One region of the Enterococcus saccharolyticus subsp. saccharolyticus genome, then DNA from elsewhere that is predicted to be linked to it. Evidence: riboswitches for the same ligand, from Rfam matches in the RefSeq annotation. Region 1 holds a riboswitch; the other holds the start of a gene.
The links. Region 1 has a riboswitch for thiamine pyrophosphate ahead of thiT (energy-coupled thiamine transporter ThiT). Riboswitches for the same ligand answer to the same signal wherever they lie in the genome.
Positions count from the first base shown of each region.

Region 2: another riboswitch for thiamine pyrophosphate. It lies ahead of PYW32_RS12730 (ECF transporter S component); the one in region 1 lies ahead of thiT (energy-coupled thiamine transporter ThiT).

Region 1 is NZ_CP118957.1:81,251-84,399, forward strand. Features, by position in the region: gene PYW32_RS00405 (peptide ABC transporter substrate-binding protein) at 1-649, opposite strand, end outside; gene PYW32_RS00410 (cupin domain-containing protein) at 660-977, opposite strand; TPP riboswitch at 1,142-1,243, shown strand; gene thiT (energy-coupled thiamine transporter ThiT) at 1,310-1,879, shown strand; gene PYW32_RS00420 (thiaminase II/PqqC family protein) at 1,896-2,105, shown strand; gene PYW32_RS00425 (thiaminase II/PqqC family protein) at 2,232-2,525, shown strand; gene thiW (energy coupling factor transporter S component ThiW) at 2,537-3,052, shown strand; gene thiM (hydroxyethylthiazole kinase) at 3,049-3,149, shown strand, end outside.
Region 2 is NZ_CP118957.1:2,510,091-2,513,239, reverse strand. Features, by position in the region: gene menA (1,4-dihydroxy-2-naphthoate polyprenyltransferase) at 7-951, shown strand; TPP riboswitch at 1,000-1,089, shown strand; gene PYW32_RS12730 (ECF transporter S component) at 1,199-1,762, shown strand; gene PYW32_RS12725 (ABC transporter ATP-binding protein) at 1,759-3,087, shown strand; gene PYW32_RS12720 (energy-coupling factor transporter transmembrane component T family protein) at 3,084-3,149, shown strand, end outside.

The sequences.
Region 1 (3,149 bases):
GTTTCCAATTTTCAACGATGAAAGGTCCGTTATACACGACACTGTCACTATCTTTCCCATAGTTATCACCAAATTCTTCCAACGCTTTTTGATTTTGTGGGAAGAACGTAGGGAATGTTAATAATGAGGTGAAGTAAGGTTTCGCTTCACTTAAATGAACTTCTAGTGTATGATCGTCAATTGCTGTTACACCCAACTCATCGACGGCTTTTTCTCCTGCTGAAATTGCTTCGGCATTTTCGACAGTATCAATTAATAAGAAACTGTAAATCAACGCATTTTTTGGATCAATCATTTTTTTCCAAGCAGCTTCAAAATCATGCGCTGTTACGGGATCATCATTACTCCAAATCGCATCGTCTCGCAAGGTAATCGTGTACGTTTTTCCATCTTCAGAAATTTCAGGCAATTCTTTCGCCACTGCGGGAATCACTTCATCATTTTCATCTAAGGCATACAACCCTTCAAAAGCTGCAGTATGTGTGATTGCATCGGGAAAATCTAACATATTTGACGTATCTAAAGTTGTTAATTCTGATGCAGACATTAAATTAATTGGTGTTGCTTCTTCTTCTTTTGGTTTCCCTGTTGAACAACCGACTAATGCTAAAGTTGCTAGGGCACCTAACCATATTCCCTTTTTATTCATTTTATTCCTCCTAGTCGCGGTCGACTAACATCCAGACAACTACTGCTGGTTCGTCGCCGTCATTGTAATTGATGTGACCTTCTCCTTTTTCAATCAATTGTGCATCGCCTGGTTTTCCAAGTAAGTCTTGTCCATCTTCTAAAATTGTATGTGCAGTTCCAGAAATGATGTACGAATATTCATCTTGGTCGTGGCGAGCAAACCCTTCTGCCGGATTTTTTTCACCAGGTTGTAACGTAATTAATCCCATAGTGACTCGATCGTTCGGTTGATTCTCTTTATCAAAAAAGATATTCATCTTTTCTGCCAGAGTCGGTTTAATAATCATAGCAACTCTCCTCTCCTTTTTGTTACACCTAATATTACTTGAAAACGTTACAAAGTCAATCTTTCAAAGGGGGAAATCGCAACAGCCAGAAAAAATATTGCATTTAGGTTTTCATTACCTAAAAACTGTGCTATGCTTTTGCTGTATTTAAAATTAAATAGAATCTAATCACAAAGGGGAGTCCATCTGGGCTGAGATTGAGTTTACTCTAAACCCTTCGTACCTGTTTCGATCATTCGAACGTAGGAATTGTGACGAGTTGAAGTGTACATTATAAATGTCATCCACTTCTCCTTTGTGAATTGTGAAGATTCTAAAGGAGGAGTTTTTTTATGCGTTCATCAACAACAAAAATTTGGGTGGAAGGAACGATTCTAGCAGCTTTAGCAATGGTGCTATCGTTTATTCCAGTCGATATTGGTTCGAGTTTTTCCATTTCACTGGGGCAAATCCCAATGGCAGTTTATGCCTTACGCCGTGGGCCCAAAGCTGGATTATTAGCAGCTTTCATTTGGGGAATGTTACATTTCCCGACAGGAAAAGTGTACTTTCTGAGTGTCATTCAAGTCTTAATTGAATATCCGCTGGCATTTACTTTTGTTGGATTAACAGGAGTCGTCGCGAAACAGTTACAACAAGCTATCGCCGAGGGAAATGCGATAGTAGCACGCAAACAAATTGTTTCCGGTGTACTGATTGGGGCGTTTGCTCGTTACTTCTGGCATTTTGTTGCTGGTTGGGTTTTCTGGGGCACCTATGCTTTATGGGGCATGAGTCCGATAGTATTCTCATTCATCATGAACGGGATTAGTGGTTTAGCAACAGCGATTGTCACAACCATCGTGTTATTAGTATTGTATCGTATGAATCCTACGATTTTTGTTCCTAAAGACACCGTTTGATAGAGGATAATATTTGATGAATTTTGTGACAATTGCACGTGAGGCAGCAACAGAGAGCTGGGTGTATAGTTTGGAACATCCTTTTATTCAAGAATTACAGCAAGGGCCATTATCTAAAGCCTGTTTTCGTTATTATTTATTGCAAAATCGCTATTATTTAGCAGCACTGCAATTGGTCTATTTAGCAATTGAGAAACAAACGGAGCAGCCCACGATAAAACAATGATGCAAGACGGTGCCAAACGTTTAATCGCAGGAGAGATTGGGATTCGAGATACTTTTTTTGATACGCTACAAATTACTGCAGAAGAAGTGCAACAAACACCGATTGCTACGGTTCCACAAGCATACGTTGCCCATAGATTCTGTTTCCGTGGCGTTTGCCAGTCTCTTACCGTGTGCGTGGTTGTATCAAGAAATTGGTTTAGCATTGCGTTCAGGATTACCGCATCCGGTGTATCAACGTTGGATTGATACTTGTATCACACCAGAAAGTATGCGTATTGTCCATGAAGAACAAGAATTATTGAACCACTTATATCAAGAAGCCTCCATGTTAGAACGTCAACAAATGGTCAATGCCTTTGTGACGAGTACCCAAATGGAAGTGGCTTTTTGGGACATGGCGTATGGTTTCGACAAATAAAGGAGTCCGTTATGGGAAATCAAAAATTACAGAAAGTAACCTATCTTGCGATGATGATTGCGTTAGATGTGGTATTATCCCCTTTGTTTCGTATTGAAGGTATGGCACCGATGTCGAGTGTCATGAATGTGTTGGCGGGTGTTTTATTAGGACCGATGTATGGAACTATCATGGCTTTGGTTTGTGGCATTATTCGAATGACCTTATTAGGCATTCCTCCATTGGCGTTAACAGGTGCTGTTTTCGGTGCCTTTTTAGCAGGTTTGGGTTATCGTCTATATCCATCAGTGATTTCTTCTATGGTAGGGGAAGTTATTGGTACTGGCATTATTGGTTCGCTAGTTTCGTATCCAGTAATGGTCTGGTTTACAGGAAGTAGTAATGAGTTTTATTGGTTAATGTATACGCCGCGGTTCATTGGTGCGGCCTGTATCGGTTCAGCAATTGCCTTTTTCATCTGGCAAAAAGCAAAAACAATTCCAGCTATTCAAAAAATTCAATCATTCTATCAAGGAGCGTCACTATGACAAATTGGCAAACAAAACTAGCAGAAGCGTTCCCTTTAAAAAAAGCGCCGTTGGTTCATTGCATTACCAATGAAATTACCAATGAATTATTGGCAAA
Region 2 (3,149 bases), 190 kb from region 1:
GAAAAAATGTCACTGAAGAATTTTTTAGAAGTTGTTGAGATCCGCACAAAAGTTGCGAGTCTTTTTCCATTTCTTATAGGAGTGCTTTATTCATTAGCACGTTTTAATGAATTTCATGGGTTTTATACGGTGTTGTTTTTCATCGGTATGATCACTTTTGATATGACAACAACAGCAATTAATAACTATATGGACTTTAAAAAAGCCCAATCTCAAACGTACAAATACGAACAAAATGTGATTGGTCGCGAACGAATTTCACCCGCGCTCGTCCGCAAAATGATTTTAGTTATGATGGGGATTTCAGCTGTTATTGGATTATTGTTAAGCTTGATGACGGGTTGGTTATTTCTAATTATGGGAGGACTCGTTTGTCTAGTTGGGATTTTTTATACATTTGGTCCCATTCCTGTTTCACGTATGCCGTTAGGTGAATTGGCGAGTGGTTTGACGATGGGGTTAGGCTTATTTGCTATGACTGTCTATTTAAATACAGTCAACCAACGGGTATTTTACCTAGATATTAGTTTTAAAAATGATAGCTTTTCTTTAGGTGGACAACTTTGGGGGATTTTAGCTATTTTTGTCGCTTCATTACCTTTAGTATTTACGATTGCCAATATTATGTTAGCGAATAATTTGCGTGATTTAGAAACAGATGTAGAAAACAATCGCTATACCTTGGTTTATTATATTGGTCGCAAAAAAGGGGTCCAACTTTTCCAAGTATTGATGTATGGTTGCTATGGTGCGATTTTATTAGGCTTTTTATTCTGGGTATTCCGTTGGCCAATCTTAATTGTGTTTATTAGTTTACCGAAAGTTCGTCGCAACTTGATGGAATTTAAAGAAACATTACCAAATCCAAATAGTTTTAACTATGCGATTCAAAATATGGTGCTATTTAACGCGAGTTATGCGTTTGCGTTATTAGTAAGTTTACTTTTCTAGTCTAGACGTTTGAATTAAGGTATGTTATACTTTTAAAAAAATTGAATATAGAAACATTTGGGGTGCTGTAAAGCTGAGATTATACCCATTGAACCTGAAACAGTTAATACTGGCGCAGGGAAATGTGTGAATTATTGTGATGAGTGCCTGACTAAGTAGTTTATTTAGTCAGGTTTTTATTTGCCATAAATTGTCTGTGAACAAGACTCCTTTTGCTTCTATTTTGGAAATGAAAGGAGTCTTTTTTATGCAAAAATGGTCATTGCAACAAGTGGTGTTACTCGCGTTTTTAGCTTTTTTATTTGGTGGGGTATTTATGGGGGCAGGCGTTTTGTATGCTTTGTTAAATGCAGCGTTAACCCCGTTTGGACTTAGTCCGTTTGCCAATGAAATTTTATTTGGATTATGGACAATGGCCGCACCAGTTGCCGGGATGTTAATTCCTAAAAAAGGAAGTGCCACGCTCGGAGAAGTTTTAGCTGCTTTGGCAGAGATGTTATACGGTTCGTATTTTGGTCCGGGTGTCTTGCTTTCAGGTTTGATTCAAGGGTTTGGTACGGAGTTAGGCTTTATGGTGACTCGCTATCGACGTTATGACAAAGTGGCGTTGTTTTATGGCGCAATTGGAACGACCGTGTTGAGTTTTGTCTATGAGTTCTTCAAATTTGGTTATGGGACGTATGGATTTGGGATGGTTGCGGCATTGTTGGCGGTGCGTTTTGTTTCGGTTGTCTTTTTCGGAGTAATCTTAGTGACACAAATCATGAAATTGTATCAAAAAGTGCAAGATGCTAAGGTGTCTGTTTCATGATTGAATTACAAGCAGTTACCTTCCAGCAACAGGAAAAAATGATTTTTAATCACGTCACCTTTGCTTTTCCAGCACATCAACTGACCTTGGTAACTGGCGATAGTGGGAGTGGCAAATCGACATTGTTTCGCCTAATTGCTGGATTTGCGCAATTGTCGTATCAGGGAAATATTTTGTTAAATGGTGAAAATTTAGCGACAGCCTCAATGAAACAGAAAGCGCAAGCAGTCGGCATGGTCTTTCAAAATCCGAGCCAACAATTTACGATGCGTACTTTACGCAAAGAACTCATTTTTACGTTAGAAAATATCGGTTTGGCTCCTGTTGATATACAGGAGCGTATGAACCACGCATTGGCATTAGGGGAAACCACAGATTTAGCTGATAAAGCAATCAATCAATTATCTGGTGGGGAGAAACAACGAGCAGCATTAACTGTGGTTTTAGCGTTAGATGCGCCAATTTTATTATTAGACGAACCATTTGCTAGTATTGATCCAGAATCGCGTGTCCGTTTTATTCAAAAACTCAAACAATTACGTGACCAAGGAAAAACAATTCTTTTAAGTGATCATGACTGGTCAGGGTATCACGAGGTGGTCGATGCAGTGGTTGAAGTGACGGAGGGGCAATTACAGTTTGGTTCTCTGGATAAGTTAACAGTTGATACGGTTTTTCATTTACAACAAGCGGATACTACGCCATTTTTTGATTTTCAAAAAGTGCAGATCACACGCAATCAACGCTTGTTAGTTGAGACAACGAGTCAGTTACAAACAGGAATTACCACGTTGACGGGTGCAAATGGCGGGGGGAAAACCTCGCTATTAAAGGCGATGGTACAACTTGAAAAATACCATGGCAACATGTTTTTGCAGGGAAAAAAAATTCGAAAAAAGCGCCAACTTTATCAAACGATGTCATTAGCAGTTCAAGACGCTGCTAAACAATTCGTGGCGTTGACTGTGCAAGAAGAATTGGCATTTTGCAACAATCAACAACCCGAAATTCTAACGCAACAGCAAGCAGCGTTAGCATATTTTAATATTTCCAAAAACCAAAGTTTATTTCATTTAAGTGAAGGGCAAAAAAAGATTGTGCAGCTAATTAGCATGCTGAGTTTACCGCTGGATTTTCTTTTGTTAGATGAACCCTTTGCTGGATTGGATCAACACGCATGTGACTATTTTGTTGAATGGATACAACAGCAAGCGACACAACAAGATTTTTTAATCGTGACACATCGGTTAGCACCATTATCTGGTGTGAGTCAGCATCATCTAGTGCTTGCAAAGCAAACATTACAGGTAGGTGAACAGCAATGAAAACGACGAATACCTTGAATATGTCCCTATTTATTCTCATCCTCACCCTGGAAATTTCTTTT